DNA from 3 places in the Desulfitobacterium chlororespirans DSM 11544 genome. Region 2 is predicted to be linked to each of the others. Evidence: riboswitches for the same ligand, from Rfam matches in the RefSeq annotation. Region 2 holds a riboswitch; each other region holds the start of a gene.
The links. Region 2 has a riboswitch for cobalamin ahead of cbiQ (cobalt ECF transporter T component CbiQ). Riboswitches for the same ligand answer to the same signal wherever they lie in the genome.
Positions count from the first base shown of each region.

Region 1 (7,023 bases), on a different contig from region 2:
GCCAGTCGATCAGCTTGTCTTCCTTAAAAGCTCCTCCCCCGCTCAGCTGGAAGGTGGGTTTTCCCTTTTCTTCATAGAATTTTATCTTCCCTAAGACAGGCTCGATTCCTTCTGAGTAAACCATATTGGCAAAGTCCAGAATATTTCTCGGTATGCTTTTGGAAGCGGATTCATAATCGTCAATCAAAAGCATCACATGCATCGCCGAAATCAGGGACTCTTCGGAAGGAGCTCTGACTATTTCTTCCGCCTTCCCTTCTGTTAACAGAACCCAGGTAAATAAACGGATTTCCGGATCACGTTCCAAAAAATCCAGGATGGGTTTAACCCCGGCTCTGGCCAAATCCTCCCCAATCACGATCACTTGATTATGAGGATAAAAAAGCCGGTCCCCTGATTTCGTCATGAGATTCCGCACCGCATCAAAAAAAGTCTCGCCTTCGCTGGTCAGGATCCGCGTGGGGGTTTTACCCTCCTGACCCTTGGTTATATAAGCCTGGGGATTAATGATTTGAACTGTGAGTTGAATCTTCCCCCGCTCGTTAAGATCCAGCCCCATAGCACTGACGACCCCCAGCTCATTCAACTCCCGGTGGCTCCAACACCCCGGTAATAAAAGCAAACTGAATAACAATACCAGGATCGCCCATCTTTTCCTATAGCCAATGCTCATTTTCATTTAACTTCCTTTAACTTTTCTCAGGCTCTTCTTCAGATCCTTTGTACTTTGCCGCCGATAAGGGCTGAGTAAAGAGGGGCGGGACAGCATAGCCCACAGGGGGAAGCGGATCATGCCATCTTTCAAATCCCCGATATTCGTCGGGACAATGGGGGAAAGATAGGGAATGCCAAAGGAACGCAGGGACAGTAATTGAATGACAAGGGCTAACAGGGCCATCAACCAGCCGAACATGCCCAGAAAAGAGGTGGCCACCAGAAAATATAAACGCAGCAAGGACACCGGTCCAGTCAAAGGCGGAACCAGAAAGCCCGAAATAGCTGTGAGGGCAACCACAATCACCATAACCTGGCTGATTAAACCGGCCTGGACCGCCGCCTCGCCGACAACTAAAGCTCCTACGATGCTTACAGCCTGACCCACCGTATGGGGCATGCGTATACCTGCTTCCCGAAGAATCTCATAGACCACCCCCATCCCCAAAGCTTCGACGATCACCGGAAAGGGTATTCCTTCGCGGCCCGCACTCATACTCATTAAGAGGCTGGTGGGAACCATCTCCTGATGAAAGGACTGGATAGCCACATAAAAAGCCGGCAGTGTGGTGGAGAGGTAAAAGGCCAGGTAGCGAATGAGCCGGACCAGGGAAGCATAATAAGGCCGGGAATAGTAATCTTCAGGATTCTGAAAGGCTTCCACAAACAGGCAGGGCACCGTGATCACGAAAGGGGTCCCATCCACCAAAATTCCTACCCTGCCTTCCAGCAGCTTTGCCGCCAATTTATCGGGTTTTTCAGTCGTTCCCACTGTAGGGAAAATGGATTGGGGGGCATCCTCAATCAGTTGTTCGATATAACCGCTCTCCAGGATCCCGTCAATATCAATGGATTGAAGGCGCCTTTTTACTTCACTTACAATCTTCGGGTTGGCTATTCCTTCGATGTAAGTCACATAGACCGTGGTATGGGTTCTTTGCCCCAGGCTCATGGGTTCCAGGCGTAAGTTCTGGTCCTTGATTTTACGCCGGAGCAAAGAGGCATTCACCTCAATTCTTTCGACAAAGCCTTCCCGGGGGCCCCGGACGGTGGCCTCGGTTTCCGATTGTTGGACATTGCGGGTCTCGGCACCAAAGGTCCCCAGCAGCAGGGCCTCCTCTATTTCCTCCAAAAAAAGAGCCGTCCGGCCGGATAGTATCCCCTGCACCACTTCAGCAAAGTTCTGCACACTATCGATTGCGCTATTGTATAAGACATCTCTGCGTAAGATCTCCAGTGACAGAATTGGCTCAGAGCCTTGAAATTCCATGAGGGGTCTAATGATCGACGCACTTATGTATTGCCGATCCACCAAACCATCAAGATAGACCAAAAAACCTTTGTTCGTCTTCCCAAATCGTAGTTCACGGAACAAAAGATCCACAGAGTTTTTGAAGCTATTAGCTAAACGCCTTCGATTCTCTTCAAGATTGGGGGATATGTTGGATTCGTTCTTATTGCTCATTTGAAGACCTCTTCTTTACAACCTTGAATTTTTGTTTTAAGACGTAAACGATAAAAAGGAGAAAGACTCCACATATTTCGACAATTAGGCCATAGACTCCCAGGATGTTTTTCAGAAATACAGCTTTATCAATGGTGGTAGGATTAATAAAGACAGCAAAAACAAATACAATCACGGCAATGCTGATCCCTAAAAACAGACGGGATTTTTTGGAAAAAATATGTTTTAAGCCTTCCACACCGGCATAGTGAAACAAAGCCAAAATCAAAAAAGATCCCGCCGTCCAGGAGACAATTTGAAACGCTTCCATTCTTTGAATAAAATTTCCTACATCAACAAAGCGGGCAAGAATATAGACGGAATACAATTGCCTGGACCCCACTTCTACACTCAGAACCATAATGGCAAAGAACATGGAGATGGTGATGGTCAGGATACCCAGGCCAACTCCCATGAGTTTTATCTTGTACATGTCTTTAGGATTATTATGGTATGCCATTAAAACGCCCATAATAATGCAGATCCCGAACCAAGCCGAAGGAAGCATGGCCCCCCTTAGAACCTCCTCTAGGCTGTGCTGGAACATGGGCCTCAAATTATCAAACTCCATATTCCCAATATTAAACAGCATGATAAAGAGAAAGGAGCCAAGAACAAACGGAGCGATAATCTCAGAAAGCCTCATAATCACTTCCAGCCCGGCACTGCAGGCGTAGGTACTCACCAATAAAAGCACGATGGCAAAGACATAGCGCGGAGTTTCCGGCATCACCATCGAGGCAAAGAATTCGATAAGAATTTGCGTAAGGGTGATGGCTACACTAATACAATAAAGGCTGAAAATTCCAATCATTACCTTACCTAATGTTCTGCCGAGGATTTTCTTACTGTATTGAAAAATTGTCTGATTGGTATAAGCCCTGCCCATTTTATATAAGAAAAAGCCCAGCATTGTTTCTATAACCATAGCCACCAGAATAGCCAGCCAAAAATCCTGCCCCAAATCTCTTATGATTAGATTGGGCATGCCTAAAGACAGCGAAACAATCACGAAATAAGTACAAAAGGATTGACGGCTTGAGATTTTTACATTCATGGATTTCACACTTTCATCATTACGGATAAGTTAGTATTAGGATGAACGCTCAGCCTTATACATTTTCCGAGGAGATGGGGGCTTGGGTCGTGTAGCTTTATCCCACATCCGCGCAGCTTATGGAGCGACCGGTGTAAAACAAAATCCTGGAGACTCCACCTTCGGATCTTTTCAGAAAACAAAAAAAGCCGGCCCCATAAGCCGGCTATCCAAAACTATGACTGAGCGGCCAACCCTTCCCTGGCCACCAAAAAATCCACAAACTGACGGGCCGTTCTCCCCGAACGGGCATTATGATTCATCACCCAGCGCAGAGCCTGCTGTCTTAAATCCTCTTTGGGAATTGCCAGCCCATCCTGAGCCGCTAACTCCTCGACAATCTTCAGATATCCTTCCTGATCCGGTGTAGGGAAGGTGACCGTAATGCCGAAACGGTCGGATAAGGACAATTTTTCCTCCATATTATCCCGCCGGTGGACTTCCTCAACCTGACGTTCGCCGAAGGTTTCTCTGACCAGATGGCGCCGGTTGGAGGTGGCATAGATCAGTACATTTTGGGGCTTCCCTTCCAGCCCTCCCTCCAGCAGGGTCTTCAGATTCTTATAATCACTTTCCGTGTCTTCAAAAGAAAGGTCGTCAATAAACAGGATGAACTTCAAAGGCTGCCTGGCCAGGAGCCGAATAATCTTCGGGTAGTCATGCAAGTCTGTTTTCGATAATTCGACCAGGCGCAGTCCTTGCTCACCATATTCCTGCACTAAAGCTTTCACCAAGGAAGATTTCCCGGTCCCACGATTGCCATAGAGAATCACATTATTGGCCGGAAGGCCTTTCAGAAAAAATTCAGTATTCTGGAGGATGATTCCCTGTTCCCGTTCCTGATTAATCAACTTGCTTATGCGCATCGGCTCAGGGTGTACCCCTTCAAGCCTTTCCATACGGCTCCGCCATTTGAGAGCCATGCACCGGCCAAACAATCCGGTACCCATGGTTTGATAATAAGCAAGCAGCGCCTCCACCATTTCCTCTTCTGTTCCCTGAAGCAGACTCTGCTTCAACCTTTTCTGAGCGGTGAGGAGATACAGCTCAGCCTGATTTCCTTCTTTTGCATAAGTTTCTTTTTCCCTATCCATATCCGGAAGACTTAGCCAGCCAGGCCAGCTTTCCGGGCGCAATGGCTCCTCCAGCCAGAGGCCCGGCTCTTCCGTCTCCTGCTCTGCACACCGTGCCTTAACAGCATCCTTAATATCTTCCGCCTTCAGCTCGGCAAGCTCCCGCAAATACAGCAGTTCCCGACCAGCCAGCCGGCAAAGCCCGGCCGGGACCCGGTCCTTTCCCTGTTGAGCTGTTTGCCTGGCCAGCTCATTGTCGTCTTGAAGCATACGCTCCCAAAGATAATCAGGCCAATGAACCTGGGTCGCTAAAGAACAGAAATAATGATAGTCTTTATAAATTGCCATCAGATCAAATTCCTTGCTCCCTATCCTCTGGAACAGGTTTTGGAAAGAAGCCGTCACCGGGTCCCCTATGATGCCGCGAAAAACAACCATTCCGTCCAAAAGAAGGGCTAACCGGGTAATTTTCGTCCTATTCACATCATGCACATCCTTATTTTCTTCTCGTGTCCTAGTACAACCCCTATCTTAAATCCTTTAATTCCTTAAGTAAAGGGTTGACAAAATCTTCTTCTTTGCTATTCTATAATTAATTAAAAAAATCCATTCTTTGGTGCCCCTCAAGGGGAGAATAGGGAAACCGGTGCGATTCCGGTGCGGACCCACCACTGTGTAGGATGAGCCTAAACCATAACCACCGGCCAGACCGGGAAGGGGTAAAAAGCGTTTGAATCCAAGCCAGGAGACCTGCCAGGAATGAAGAAAGCCTTTCCATGGGTGCTATGGAAAGCAGCGGCGACGAAGGCAAAGTCCCGACCACTTATGAAGTGGCGGGACTTTATTTTTTTATCAAAGGAGAGGAATACAGATGAGTAAAACCGAATTAGAACAGGACAAGCTAGTGGATGACTTCTTGAGACAGGAAAATTTAAGTGACGCTTCCCTGGAGGAATGTGAAACCGCCTTAAACCATCTTATCCAGGGAATACACGGCCTTGACGAACAGGTCATGTCCGCTGTGCAAACCCGTTTAGATTCCTTAACCAAACCCCAAGGCAGTTTAGGAGTCTTGGAAGCCCTCGCCAAACAACTGGGCGGGATTCAAGGTCAGCCTTGGCCGGAAGTACAAAAGAAAGCCATTCTGGTCATGGCAGGAGATCATGGCGTGGTGGCGGAAGGTGTCAGTGCCTTCCCCCAGGAAGTAACCCCGCAGATGTTCTATAATTTCCTGGGCGGCGGGGCGGGGATCAATGTCCTGGCCCGTCATGCCGGCGCCGAGGTGATCTGCACCGATGTGGGCATGGCTTTCCCCCTGGATCCGCCGGAGCTTATGGCTCACCGCATCATGAACGGAACCCATAACATGGCCCAGGGGCCGGCCATGAGCCGTAAAGAAGCTCTGCTTTCCCTGCTGACCGGCGCTAAAATCGCCCGCCAGGCTATTGATTCCGGAGTGAATGTTCTGGCCACGGGGGAAGTGGGAATTGGCAATACCACCCCCAGTACAGCCATTATTTCTCTCTTGACAGGCTTGCCGCCTCAGGAAGTTACCGGACGGGGCACCGGTCTGGATGATGCGGGACTCATCCGCAAGCAGGACGTCATCGCCCGCTCTATCGCCATCAATCAGCCCGACCCCAAGGATGGAGTAGATATCCTCAGCAAAATAGGGGGCCTGGAGATCGGTGCCCTGGCCGGGGCAATTCTTGCCGCAGCCTACTCCCGCGTACCCATCCTTTTAGACGGAGTCATCTCCACTGCCGCCGCTCTCATTGCTGTCCGTATCTGCCCCACGGCCCGCTTCTTCCTGATTCCCTCTCATTCTTCTGTGGAGATCGGCCACAGAGCCGCCCTGGAACAACTGGATCTCAAACCCATCATGCACCTGGATTTCCGGTTAGGAGAGGGAACAGGAGCCGCTATCGCTTTCCATCTTCTGGACGCCTCCATCCGCATTCTCAACGAGATGGCTACTTTTGAATCCGCAGGAGTCAGCGGCAAAAATTAAGCAATCACCGGAGGTAATTATGTCAGATTTTGTGCTCATAACCGGCGGAGCCCGCAGTGGCAAGAGCCGCTTTGCCGAGCTTCTGGCCGCTCATCCCGGCCTGCCTGTTACCTACATCGCCACAGCCCAGGTCTATGATGAAGAAATGGCTTTGCGTGTCAGAAAACATCAGGACCAGCGCCCCGCCCACTGGGGCTTGGTGGAAGAACCCCTTGCCCTCCCCGACCTGTTGGAAGGCCATGCTCAGGATAAAGGGGTCCTTTTAGTGGATTGTGTAACCCTGTGGCTGACCAATCTTCTCCTTGCCCGCTATCCGGCAGAAGATAATCTGACTGAGCAGGAGTATACCCAGGCCCTCCATAGGTTAGAGCAGGAGATTCTCGAACAGGTCCGCATTGTCGCCCGTATAGCCCAGGATATCGGCCCTCAGGTGATTATGGTCACCAATGAGGTGGGAGACGGTATCGTCCCGGATAATCCCCTTTCCAGGTTCTATCGGGATCTGGCCGGCAGGGCCAACCAGATCCTGGGGCAGAGCGCCCGCCATGTCTATTCCGTGGTCGCCGGCTATCCGACGGAGATCAAAGCTGCCGGTCAGGCCTTGCTGGATTCCTTGCGGCGAGAG
Region 1 is NZ_FRDN01000015.1:44,428-51,450, reverse strand. Features, by position in the region: gene BUA14_RS21615 (Ger(x)C family spore germination protein) at 1-673, opposite strand, end outside; gene BUA14_RS21610 (spore germination protein) at 680-2,179, opposite strand; gene BUA14_RS21605 (GerAB/ArcD/ProY family transporter) at 2,169-3,275, opposite strand; gene BUA14_RS21600 (ATP-binding protein) at 3,491-4,870, opposite strand; cobalamin riboswitch at 4,984-5,159, shown strand; gene cobT (nicotinate-nucleotide--dimethylbenzimidazole phosphoribosyltransferase) at 5,259-6,398, shown strand; gene cobU (bifunctional adenosylcobinamide kinase/adenosylcobinamide-phosphate guanylyltransferase) at 6,418-7,023, shown strand, end outside.
Region 1: linked by a shared signal. The riboswitch ahead of cobT (nicotinate-nucleotide--dimethylbenzimidazole phosphoribosyltransferase) and the one ahead of cbiQ (cobalt ECF transporter T component CbiQ) in region 2 are both predicted to bind cobalamin.

Region 2 (5,393 bases):
TGTGGGGGCTGGTCGGTTTTTATGTGCTTAACTATCTGATAGCTTTTGCCATCTGATACATGATGCGGTCATAGCAGTTAGGGTACAAATTGTACCCTAATTTGAATTTAGCTTCTTATCGTGTGAGTGCATTTTTTCCTTTTAAAATTAAAATGTCGTCAGAATGTCGTCAAGGCAATTTTGGGCATAAGAAAACAAAAAGAAAAAACGCTGCAAACCTTTGCAGCGTCTTACTTTCATTGGAGCGGAAGACGGGATTCGAACCCGCGGCCCTCGGCTTGGGAAGCCAATGCTCTACCACTGAGCCACTTCCGCTTAGAACAGTATTAATTATAGCAAAAAATATTAAACCGTCAAGTTTTTTTATACAGCACTTTAACATATCGCCAATTCTTGAATGTCGCTCAGGCTCCTGAGATGGTCATGGGAATCTCGACCATGGCAAACCCGTCTTTGAACTATTTCCGACACATACTTTATTGAGCTGTATGATTTTGTTCGTACTTTTTCCTTTCGACAAATCTACCCATTATGAAAGTGATTATGCCGACACCGATCCCCGTCTGAACACAGAATAACAAACTTTCGATTTCGCCTGGCAGCTCTCCGCCAATCCAGCTTTCCATCGGAGGTGTAAACCAGGGTTCATATTCGCCGCCTGTAATCTCGTCGACCATCTCGCTGCCCGCAGTGTCAGATCCTCCAAACTCTGCGCCCTGAAGGACAAATAGCGGCACAATGGCAATTAAAAAAACAATCAGCAATAAAATGATAACTGTAGGTTTTTTACTTTTCATATTTTAAGCCTCCTTTTAAAAAGCCAAGGGCAGTCAATTCAGATTTTGCGTATGTTTCAAGACCCATAATGATCAGAACGGTTAAAATGCCTTCAACAATAGCCAGGGGTACCTGGGTGGGGGCAAAAACGGTTAGGAATTTAATGGCGGAGGCTGCAACACCGCCCTGTGCGGATGGAAATGCCAAGGCCAACTGAATGCTTGTGACGCAGTAAGTGAATAAGTCGCCGATAGACGCCGCGAGAAAAATTCCCACGTATTTATTGATCTTCAGCGCCTGACACAGTTTGTAGATACCGAAGGCGACGAATGGACCGGCGATACCCATGGAAAACGTGTTGGCACCAAGTGTTGTAAGGCCGCCATGAGCGAGTAGAATAGCCTGGAAAATCAGCACGATGATGCCCAAGATGGCGACAGCGCTTGGCCCGAATAAAATCGCGCCCAGCCCTGTTCCAGTCATATGTGAACAGCTACCGGTGACCGAGGGAATTTTTAAAGATGAAATTACAAAAATGAATGCCCCTGCTATGGCAAGGATGGTGATCGATCTACGGTTCTCTTTTAATGTTTTCCTAATGGAAAACCAACCCGCCACTAAGAACGGTAGGGCTATAACGCCCCAAAGAATAGCGTATGTTGGCGGTAAATAGCCCTCCATAATGTGCATCGCCTGGGCTGACGGCGTGATCCCAAATAAGAGGGAAACGAGAATAGAGAGACTGAGAATAAATTTTTGGTTTCTTTTCATATTCTTTCCTCCTTGTATGTATTTTTAAGCTAAATTGCTTAAAACCATATCATGGTTCTCCAAGATTGCTTTTAGTTCCTGGGCGTTTTTCGGATAAGCCTGCGTGTCCGGCAGAATCTTTTTATCGACAAGCAGTTTATAGACCTCCAGCATGGCTGGCTGTTTCAAATTTGCCTGTTTTAAAATCTCCAAATTACAGAATATTTCCAGGGGCGTCCCATCAGCAATGATTTTCCCACCGCAGAAGACAAGAACACGTTCAGCCCATCTGTAAGTAAAATCCACGTCATGGGTGGAAATCAACATAGTCTTACCTTCAGCGCTCAGCTTTAACAGCACTTCTTCCAGCATCATGGCGTTCAAAGGGTCCAGTGATGCGGTCGGTTCGTCGAAAATCATTACCTCTGATTTCATCGCCACAATATCGGCAATGCTTACGCGCTTCTTTTCACCACCGCTCAAATAGTGGGGCGGTCGATCCTCGAAGCCCGAGAGGTTCATATAGGCCAGAGCCTCTTGCACACGTTCAATGACCTCTTCTTTCGGAAGCCTTAAATTCATCGGGCCGAAGCCAACCTCCGCCCGGACTGTGGAGGCGATGATCTGATTGTCTGCGTCTTGAAAGACGATGCCGATGTTTTTACGCAGCTCGTTCAGAGTTTTTTTATTGACGGGCAGTTCCCGATAGATAATTTCTCCAAGAGCAGGGGTGTAAACACCGTTTAAGTTGAGAAAGAATGTTGATTTTCCCGACCCGTTGGCACCCAGTACAGCAATTTTTTCTCCTGCAAAGATTTCCACGTTGACACCGTCCAACGCGGGCTTTCCGTTTCCATAGACATAGTGGAGATTCTCCACCTTCAGAATTCTGTTCTTCATAAAACGCCTCCGCTTATCTTGTCAGGTACCAGAGCAGCAATAAACACAGGATGTAAATCGCCCCCGAAACGATCAACCTGATTTCGATTTTCTTATCTTCCTCCAGAAACATCAATTCCCCGTCGTAGCATCTGGCCTCCATCGCATCATAATAAGCGTTCGCTTTTTTCAGTGACAGGACGAACATGTTGCTGGCGACGCTGCTGAACGTAAAATAGGATGTCTTTAAATCGCGATAGCCCAGTCGTGATTCTGCGGCGTTTTTCATCTTTGCGAACACCTCCAGTAAAATGAAGATGTACCGGTAAATCATATTCATCAGAGCGATAAAGTCCTTAGGCAAATGGGTCTTTTTCATCACAGCTATAATTTCGGAAGAGGGAGTCGTCAAGATCATCAGTTGGAGTCCGCTAATTGATGCGATAATCTTCAGCATCAGGAAGACGCCGTTTTTAAGCATATCCGTCGTGGTATAGAGATAAGTGAAGCCAAGATACAAGTTATATTCGCCCGATGGTTGGCCTGAAAAATCAACCACAACGGCAAGGATGCTGATTAGAATAAACGTCAAGGGAATGGTCAGTACCGACAGATAATCATGGAAGGCAAGTCCTCCGACCTCAATGACCAAATAAGCCATTGAGAGAATTACAACGACAGAAACATACACATTGTTAAGTGCAATGCACAGAAGGATCGTCAATAAAGCAAGAATGACCTTGAAAGTGGGATTCCAGTGCCTGATCTTAGAGGAATAAGCCAAATAATCGATAGAAAGCCACCCGCCATGCTCATGCCGGAAGCCACGGTGGTGTTCGTGTGCTTCTTCTTCGCCCTGCCGGTGGATATCCCGGTGCTTCTGTTTCACTCTTCCATCCCCTATCATTTTATTGCGCTCACCAATTTATCCTTATGAAATCGCGCTTGATTCATCTGGAAAACTCCCTCCGACACCCAAAAGTTACTTTAAAAAATATAAAAACGGTTACTGCAACTTTTGTTGTAGCAACCGTTTTTCTACAGAATAGGAAATAAGAGCTCTGACATCCACCAATCGATAAACAGAGCAATTCCAAGCAGGTCTTCTGACTTACGCTTATGGAGTTTCCTCCTGCGGCTTCGCTCAGCCTTCCCAGTTTCCCAGTGACCGATTTTCATCGACGAGCGCAGCCTCAACGCATACAGCGGCGGTTCCGTTCGGGACTCTCACCCGATTCCCTATCCTTCCTCTAAGACTGTACATCTTAGAAGACACTTGAGACATTATTTGATTTTTCTTACTATAGTCGACGATATCATAACCTTATTTTAAGGTCAATAGTTTTTTGGGCTTTTATCATATTTTCTATTAATTACTTGTGAGTCAGCTTTAACTAACTTCCCCTTCTGGCTTTCCTAAAAAAATTTGATATAATTTGTTTACTTGCAAGTAATATAGGATATAGAAATTAATCCAAGGAGGAAAAAATATGCAAAACGATATTCAAGAATTCTTAGAGCAGGAGATCTGGGCAGTAGTCGGGGTCTCTAAAGATCCGACCAAATTTGGCACAAAGGTCTACCATAAACTCAAACAATGCGGCTATACGGTGTATCCCATTAATCCTAAGCTCTCTGAGCTGGAAGGAGAGCCTTGTTTCCCCTCTTTAAGCGCCTTGCCTGTTCGCCCCGACGTGGTCAGCCTCATCGTCCCTCCTCAGATATCGGAACAAATTATTGACCAATGTGCCCAATTAGGTATCAAAAGAGTCTGGATGCAGCCTGGCGCCGAAAGCAATGAAGCCTTGCTGAAGGGGCGCGCAAACCAAATGCAGCTGATTGCTCATGAATGCGTACTGGTTGAAGCCCGGTCCCGGCGCTAAACATGAAAATAAGCAAATAAGCAGCAAAAAACCGTACTGAGATCAGTACGGTTTAACCTGTCTATGGAGCGGGTGATGGGAATCGAACCCACGTAGCTAGCTTGGAAGGCTAGTGCTCTACCATTGAGCTACACCCGCAGGTGTGGTAGCAGGGGAGAGATTTGAACTCTCGAATGAGCGGGTATGAACCACTTGCCTTAGACCACTTGGCTACCCTGCCATGGCTCCCCGAGCAGGACTCGAACCTGCAACCTACCGGTTAACAGCCGGTTGCTCCACCATTGAGCTATCGAGGAATATTGATTTATACTGGCGGAGAAGGAGGGATTCGAACCCTCGCAGCAGTTACCCACTCTAACGGTTTAGCAAACCGTCCTCTTCAGCCACTTGAGTACTTCTCCGTAATCCTACTTTTTGGTGCGGAAGATGGGACTTGAACCCATACGGTGTTACCCACACGCCCCTCAAACGTGCGCGTCTGCCAGTTCCGCCACTCCCGCATTGTTTTATGGAGCCGTTAACCGGATTTGAACCGGTGACCTCATCCTTACCAAGGATGCGCTCTACCAACTGAGCTATAACGGCATCGAGGATTTCTTCTGATTTAAATGGTGCGCTCGAAGGGATTCGAACCCCTGGCCTTCTGATTCGTAGTCAGACGCTCTATCCAGCTGAGCTACGAGCGCATTACTTGGAGCGGGTGACGAGATTCGAACTCGCGACTTTCACCTTGGCAAGGTGACACTCTACCACTGAGTTACACCCGCATGTCCCTGACATGCTCTAAAGAAAATGGTGAGCCATCCGCGACTCGAACGCGGGACACCCTGATTAAAAGTCAGGTGCTCTACCGACTGAGCTAATGGCTCATAAATGGCAGGGATGGCAGGATTCGAACCTACGAATGCCAGAGTCAAAGTCTGGTGCCTTACCGCTTGGCGACATCCCTATGCTTTCTATTTAAATCAACTGCTGCTGATTTAAAGCTTGGTTGCGGAGGCCGGATTTGAACCGACGACCTTCGGGTTATGAGCCCGACGAGCTACCGCTGCTCCACTCCGCGATGTTTAGTGGTGGGTAGAGATGGATTCGAACCACCGTACC
Region 2 is NZ_FRDN01000021.1:75,978-81,370, forward strand. Features, by position in the region: tRNA gene BUA14_RS25385 (tRNA-Gly) at 241-315, opposite strand; gene BUA14_RS25390 (energy-coupling factor ABC transporter substrate-binding protein) at 477-797, opposite strand; gene BUA14_RS25395 (energy-coupling factor ABC transporter permease) at 787-1,548, opposite strand; gene BUA14_RS25400 (energy-coupling factor ABC transporter ATP-binding protein) at 1,573-2,427, opposite strand; gene cbiQ (cobalt ECF transporter T component CbiQ) at 2,441-3,295, opposite strand; cobalamin riboswitch at 3,486-3,701, opposite strand; gene BUA14_RS25410 (CoA-binding protein) at 3,897-4,289, shown strand; tRNA gene BUA14_RS25415 (tRNA-Gly) at 4,354-4,427, opposite strand; tRNA gene BUA14_RS25420 (tRNA-Ile) at 4,433-4,509, opposite strand; tRNA gene BUA14_RS25425 (tRNA-Asn) at 4,511-4,585, opposite strand; tRNA gene BUA14_RS25430 (tRNA-Ser) at 4,600-4,690, opposite strand; tRNA gene BUA14_RS25435 (tRNA-Leu) at 4,705-4,789, opposite strand; tRNA gene BUA14_RS25440 (tRNA-Thr) at 4,799-4,874, opposite strand; tRNA gene BUA14_RS25445 (tRNA-Arg) at 4,899-4,975, opposite strand; tRNA gene BUA14_RS25450 (tRNA-Gly) at 4,982-5,056, opposite strand; tRNA gene BUA14_RS25455 (tRNA-Lys) at 5,083-5,158, opposite strand; tRNA gene BUA14_RS25460 (tRNA-Gln) at 5,164-5,238, opposite strand; tRNA gene BUA14_RS25465 (tRNA-Met) at 5,278-5,352, opposite strand; tRNA gene BUA14_RS25470 (tRNA-Tyr) at 5,361-5,393, opposite strand, start outside.

Region 3 (7,023 bases), on a different contig from region 2:
AGCCACGGCGATGAACTGCCGTTCCCCTTTGCTTAGAGTGTAGGGATGAACCTGACGATAGTTTTCCAGCCCGGTTAAGGCCAAGGCCTGGGTGATCCTCTCTGCAATCTCCGTCCTGGTAAAGCCGGCGTTCTTCAGGCCAAACTCCAACTCCTTCTCTACTGAGACGGAAAAGATCTGGTGATCAGGGTTCTGGAACACATAGCCGACAGTTTTGGCCAACTGGGCCGTGTCAACATCTTTAATATTCAGGCCCTTGACGATAACTTCCCCCTCGGTGGGCCTAAGCAAGCCATTGATGTGTTTGGCTAAAGTGGTTTTTCCGGCTCCGTTGGCGCCTGCCAAAGCCACAAATTCTCCCTTTTCAATGTTCAGATCAATTCCCTGTACGCCTGTTTGTCCCGATTCAAATCGGTGCACAAGCTGCTTAATTTGGATCAACGCTGAATTCAGCGGGCTTTTCCCTGCTTCCATATTCAGTGGGCTCTTCTCTGTTTCCTTTTCTTGATGGACTTTGCCTCTTGCCGGCGGTTCAATCAGCGGGACCACTCTGTTTTGTAGGCTGGACCGCCCTATCAAATTGCGGATCAGGGATTCGGCCTCGGCAACATCTAAAGGAATGTCCTGGCCTTCAATCCATCCTCTTTGCCAAAAACTCCAGCCTAATAAGCTGACTGGCAAAGGCTTGATCCCGAATTCCTGCAATAGAGGGATATTGCGAAAAAGCTTTTCCGGTGCCCCTTGCCAGGCAATTTTCCCGTGCTTAAGGACGATAACTTCGTGGGCTCTATGCAGGATTTCTTCACTGGAATGTTCAACGACCAGAATCGTCCGCTCTCTTTCACAACAGAGATCATCCAAGGTGCGATAGACCTGGAACCGTCCTTCCGGATCCAGTTCAGAAGCCGGTTCATCCATGACCAATAGTTCCGGTTCCAGGGCCAGCACCCCGGCGATCACCAGCCGTTGTTTTTCCCCGCCGGACAGCTCTGCTGTAGAGCGCTGATCATAGCCATTCAACCGAACCTTGGCCAAGGCCTGGGCAACTCTTTGCTGAATTTCCTGCAGGGGTACACCGAAATTACGAGGGCCAAAAGCCACATCCTCCCCCACGGTTCGCCCGATGATCTGACTTTCTGCATCCTGAAGTACAAGTCCTACTTGCTTAGCCAGGTCCTGCACCCGGACCTCACGTGTGTCTTTCCCCCCAATCCTGACCTCTCCCTGCAGCTCTCCTTGCAGAAACTGGGGAATCAAACCATTCAGACACAAACTTAAGGTTGTTTTACCTGCTCCCGTGGGACCCATCAAAGCAATGAATTTTCCTTTGGCCACTGCCAGGCTGACTTGTTTTAAACTCTCCTCTTCAGCTCTTGGATAACGATAAGAAACATTTCTTAATTCAATCACTGTCTCCACCCTAACACCCCTCTAGTACTCTGTGACATTTAAAACTTGCCTTGCCCGGCGAGGAAAATTTTCGTAGGACAAGGCGGAGGAATGAGCAATACCGGTCGTATGGCGATTGACGACAACGCAGTCCTACGGAAATTTAACCGCCGGAAAGGTAAGGATTTAGGTGTCACAGAGTACTAAATCAACCGGCTTCCTTTAAGCGCTTTATAGGCTAAGGCCGATACGGCAACATTTAAGACCGACCCTAATAACAAAAAGGGCATTAACCCTAAGACTGCACCCATACCACCGATGGGGAATACGGAAAAGGCCGCTACCACACCATTGAGGAGGGAGGTAATAATCACGGCAGGAATCAAACCGATTTTCTTATTGACCAGGCGATAAATCAAGGCAAAGACAGCCATTTCGATGGCGATGACCAAATGCATAGGAATTCCCAGGGGAAAACCGACCACTGCCGAGGTAAGCAGATGACCTATGGCAATAACAATACAGCCTTCTATGCTGCCAAAAGCCAAAGCGCTGAAAAAACCCGGAGCAGAATCCAGGGCCACGGTCCCCAGCGGGCTGGGAATTTTAATCAAGGCACCTACCGCACTCAAGGCAAGAAAGACCGCCATGATGGCAATCCGTCGGATATTCTGAGCTGATTTGGGAATCGTTGTTTTCTTTGCAGGTTCAATCATTGTTATTCTCTCCTTCATTTCATTTTTTTCTTTTCATTTAACTTGAATCTTGCCGCTAACCTTCCTCTTGGATTTTAATCTTCATTTTCTGTTGGGAGGCCTCCACCTCCATCCTCCTCCAGCCTGCCGATTTTATGGATGGGTAGCTTGCCGAAATCCCCTAATTCAATATCCTCAGCGGCCGTAAAAATGAGACAAGTTGAAGGTCCTGCCGATTTATTGATATAAAGTTCACATTGGGTATCTTCTCTAAATCGAGCACCGACAGCTTGGGCAAGGGCTTCGGCTTCACCCCTTATCCCTTGGGAGCCTACCGGAATAATGTCATACACTCCAGGGATACTAAGCAATTGAACAAGATGTATCCCTTGCAGAATGTCCGGATCTTCCGGGTCAGCCGCCTCAGTTCCCACTTTGGGGAGCCCCAGGCAAAACAGGCTGTGGCCCGGCTTGGCTCTGCCAACGCGAAGTTTATCCTGATCGCAAAGCCCTATGACCGTGATGCCTAAGCCGGTTTGCTTGGTGGGCATATTCTTTTCCGTGCTGACGGCCGTAGGCAGGGAGAGCAGATTCATAGCCTTCAGCTCTTCTCTCACCCCCTTCATTATTTCTTCGCCTGCGGGCAGGGGCTCATTGGCAATGGCAATGCTGATCATCTGGGGAACCGCTCCCACCGCCAGCACTTCCAATAAAGCTACCCGGGCCGTCATCCTGCCGGTTACCCACCAGGGAACTTTGACTGCATCCAGCTCTTTCTCACCAATAGCACCGCAGGAATCGCAAGCTGCGACAAGATATTGAGCATCATTCAGGGCAACCACCTCAACATCTCTTCCCTGATATCCCAAGGCCTTCAACTCTCCTCTCTAATAATTTTCTGTAAAATAAAAAGTCCATAGCCACCTCGCTTCTCCTTTCAGACAAAGCAAAATGACCATGAACTTTACCAAACTTCATGTGTCCCCGGATCCAGGCAGGTCTCCTGACTTCGAGTCATTGTCTCCTTGCTGCCTTCCCAGTTACCCAGTGGCATTCAGCGCTGAGACTCCTCTTTACAGTGGCGGGTCCGTCCGGGAATTGCACCCGGTTCCCTATTCTCCCTTCTTGGCGAAGGGCACCTGAAATCCTTAAATTGTTAAAACCTACTAAATTCAGTTTAGCCAAAACTAAGATAATGTCAAGTCAAAATTCGTCCCTATGGCAAAAGTAAGGCGTTTGTTTTATTCTCTAAACTAATCAAGGCCGGAGGATTGTTTCAATAGGAACAATCCTCCGGCCTTATCTGCTTCTGAAATTTATAATTTATAGGCCTGCCTGCTCCCGCAGGGCAGCCGCTTTATCGGTCTTTTCCCAAGGCAGATCCAGATCAGTGCGGCCAAAGTGCCCATAAGCAGCCGTTTGGCGGTAGATGGGGCGGCGCAGATTCAGAGTCTTAATGATCCCTGCCGGACGGAGGTCAAAATTAGTTTTGACCAGTTCTCCGATTTTTTCCTCGTCAATTTTGGCGGTTCCGAAGGTCTCCACCAGGACGGATACAGGCTGGGCTACCCCGATGGCATAAGCCAACTGAATTTCGCAGCGCTCGGCTAAGCCGGCGGCCACCACGTTTTTGGCTACATAACGGGCGGCATAAGCGGCAGAACGGTCGACCTTTGTGGGGTCTTTGCCGGAGAAGGCTCCGCCGCCATGGCGGGCCATCCCGCCATAAGTATCGACAATAATCTTGCGGCCGGTTAAACCGGCATCCCCTTGGGGACCGCCGATGACAAAACGGCCTGTGGGGTTAATAAAATAACGGGTGCTCTCATCCAGCAATTCCGATGGGACCACGGGAAATACCACATGTTCCAGGAGATCCCGGCGAATCCGCTCCTGGGTTGCTTCCGGATGGTGCTGGGTGGAGATCACGATGGTATCGATACGGACAGGGCGATTATCCTCATACTCTACCGTCACCTGAGTCTTGCCGTCCGGGCGGAGGTAATCCAGGATATCCGACTTGCGGACTTCACTGAGGCGGCGGGCCAGGCGATGGGCCAGATCAATGGCAAGAGGCATATAGCTTTCTGTTTCGTTGGTGGCGTAACCAAACATCATCCCTTGGTCGCCGGCGCCAATGGCTTCGATTTCTTCCTCACTCATCTCGCCATTTTTAGCTTCCAGAGCTCTATCCACTCCCAAAGCAATGTCGGCAGACTGCTCTCCAATGGAGGTGAGAACGGCACAGGTATCGGCATCGAAGCCATATTTGGCCCGGGTATAGCCGATTTCACGGATGGTTTGTCTTACTGTGCTGGGAATATCCACATAACAATTAGTCGTAATTTCACCGCTGACTAACACCAGGCCGGTGGTCACCGAGGTCTCACAAGCGACCCGGGCATTGGGGTCTTTAGCGAAGATAGCATCTAAGATGGCATCGGAAATCTGGTCGCAGATTTTATCGGGATGTCCTTCCGTGACCGATTCGGAGGTAAACAGTTTTTTTGCCAATGAAGTCACTCCTTTTCACTAAGGCGCTCAGCAATCTCCTGAACCAGCCGCCGAGCTACGTCTAATTTGTTCATTTGGGGCAGATCGATTTTTTTCCCATCCGGGAAAAGCAGGCTCACGATATTCGTAGGGCTGCCAAATCCCGCTCCGGGTTGGGTTACGTCATTTGCTACCAGCATATCGACATTTTTGCGCTGCATCTTGGCTTGAGCGTACTCATAAAGCTTTTCCGTCTCAGCGGCAAACCCGACCAGGAACTGGTTTTCTTTCTTCTTGCCGCATTCTGCCAGGATATCGGGGTTGGGTACAAGTTCCAGAGTAAGATTTGTCCCATCTTTTTTGATTTTCTGCTCAGCACTGACCGCAGGCCGATAATCGGCAACTGCTGCGGCTTTGACCACAATATCCATCTGGGTAAATTCGTCCATGACCGCAGCATGCATTTCCTGAGCTGTCATAATGTTGATTCGCCTTACTCCCGGCGGGGTGGGCAGTTCATTGGGCGCAGAGACAAGGGTTGTTTCCGCACCGGCCTCACTCAAAGCTTCAGCCACGGCAAACCCCATCCTGCCTGAAGAACGATTGCTGAGATAACGGACCGGGTCAAGGGGTTCCTGGGTCCCCCCGGCAGTGACCAAGGCTTTCTTACCCGTCAACAATCCTGAAGCAGCGAAAAAACTCTGCAAAGCTTCCACAAGGTCCTGGGGCTCACTCATACGGCCATCTCCATCAGTGCCGCAGGCCTGAAAGCCTGTAGCCGGTCCCAGAATGCGTACGGAACGTTCCTGAAGCCGCTTCAGGTTCTCCTGGGTGGTGAGATGATGATACATATGATGATTCATGGCCGGAGCCACAAAGATAGGGGCCTTCGTGGCCAGCAGAACGGTGGACAGAAAATCGTCGGCGATACCCACGGTCATTTTGGCTAATAGATTAGCCGTAGCCGGGGCAACCAATACCGCATCGACGGCTTCCGCCAAGGCGATATGCTCAACATTCCACACCTTAGGCTCTTCGAACATGTCCACATAGACCGGGTTGGCGGAAAGGGTCCTCAGGGTTAAGGGGGCAATAAATTCAGTCGCCCCCTTAGTCATCGCTACATACACAATTACGCCCTGCTTGCGGAGGCGGCTCACCACATCCGCTGCTTTATAAGCCGCAATCCCACCCGTGACGCCTAAGAGGATCTTCTTACCCCGCAGCATTATTTGATTCCTTCACTGGTCAATTCAAAATGATATTTCCCTTTAGCGATTTCATCAAAAGCAAGGCTTACCGGCTTAGATCCACGGTAATTCACTTCAAACTCCGGATCCTCCATGAGGGTACGGGCTCGTTTAGCCGCTGCCAGCACCAAGGTATATTTACTGTCCACTTTGCTCAACAAAATATCGAGGGAAGGCTGTTTCATGGTTACACCCCCTGAAATACATAAGGTTTTCTTTTCACACGGCATTTCTCAGCCAGCAGAATGCTCTTTAATTTGTCTACTGCCAGAGGAATTTCATCATTGACGACCACATAATCATACTCGCTCACATACTCCAGTTCCCGAGCGGCGGTCTGCAGCCGTTTTTGAATCACTTCCTCAGATTCAGTACCCCGTTTATGAATGCGCTGTGAGAGTTCATCCATGGAGGGGGGCACGACAAAAATAAACACTCCTTGGGGGAAACGCTGCTTGACTTGTAAAGCTCCCTGAATTTCAATCTCCAGAATGACATCATTCCCGGCTTGAAGGGCTTGCTCCACAGCGAACTGGGGAGTTCCGTAATAATTGCCGCAAAACTCTGCCCATTCCAAAAGTTGATCCTGTTCGATCATGGTTTGAAATTCTTCCCGGCTTCGGAAATAATAATGCAATCCATCCACTTCACCAGGACGAGGCTGGCGTGTCGTGGCCGACACGGAATACTTTACCTGAGGCATCTGTCTCAGCAGTTCCTGGCAAAGGGTTCCTTTTCCCGCCCCGGAAGGACCGGATAGAACAATCAATAAGCCATGATTTTGTTCCACGATGACCCCCCTTAATCAGCTGGGTCTTCGGCAGTGTTGCTGGCTTCTTTCGCGGAGAGGCGATGGGCAACGGTTTCCGGTTGAACTGCCGACAGAATGACGTGATGGCTGTCACAGATAATCACGGCCCGGGTTCTGCGGCCATAGGTGGCATCGATCAGCATTCCTGCGTCCCGTGCTTCCTGGATAATCCGCTTGATGGGAGCTGATTCCGGGCTGACAATGGAGATAATGCGATTGGCGGATACGATATTGCCAAACCCAATGTTAATCAATTTAATGTCCAAAACTTAACCCTCCAATTATTCCAGATTTTGAACTTGTTCCCGAATCTTCTCTAATTCGCTTTTCATCTGAACGACATGCTGAGTAATGCTTAAATTATTAGCCTTCGAGCCAATGGTAT
Region 3 is NZ_FRDN01000007.1:244,917-251,939, forward strand. Features, by position in the region: gene BUA14_RS11970 (ABC transporter ATP-binding protein) at 1-1,419, opposite strand, end outside; gene BUA14_RS11975 (ECF transporter S component) at 1,593-2,105, opposite strand; gene BUA14_RS11980 (AIR synthase related protein) at 2,180-2,953, opposite strand; cobalamin riboswitch at 3,061-3,242, opposite strand; gene metK (methionine adenosyltransferase) at 3,408-4,598, opposite strand; gene coaBC (bifunctional phosphopantothenoylcysteine decarboxylase/phosphopantothenate--cysteine ligase CoaBC) at 4,604-5,806, opposite strand; gene rpoZ (DNA-directed RNA polymerase subunit omega) at 5,806-6,012, opposite strand; gene gmk (guanylate kinase) at 6,015-6,617, opposite strand; gene remA (extracellular matrix/biofilm regulator RemA) at 6,629-6,904, opposite strand; gene BUA14_RS12010 (YicC/YloC family endoribonuclease) at 6,920-7,023, opposite strand, start outside.
Region 3: linked by a shared signal. The riboswitch ahead of BUA14_RS11980 (AIR synthase related protein) and the one ahead of cbiQ (cobalt ECF transporter T component CbiQ) in region 2 are both predicted to bind cobalamin.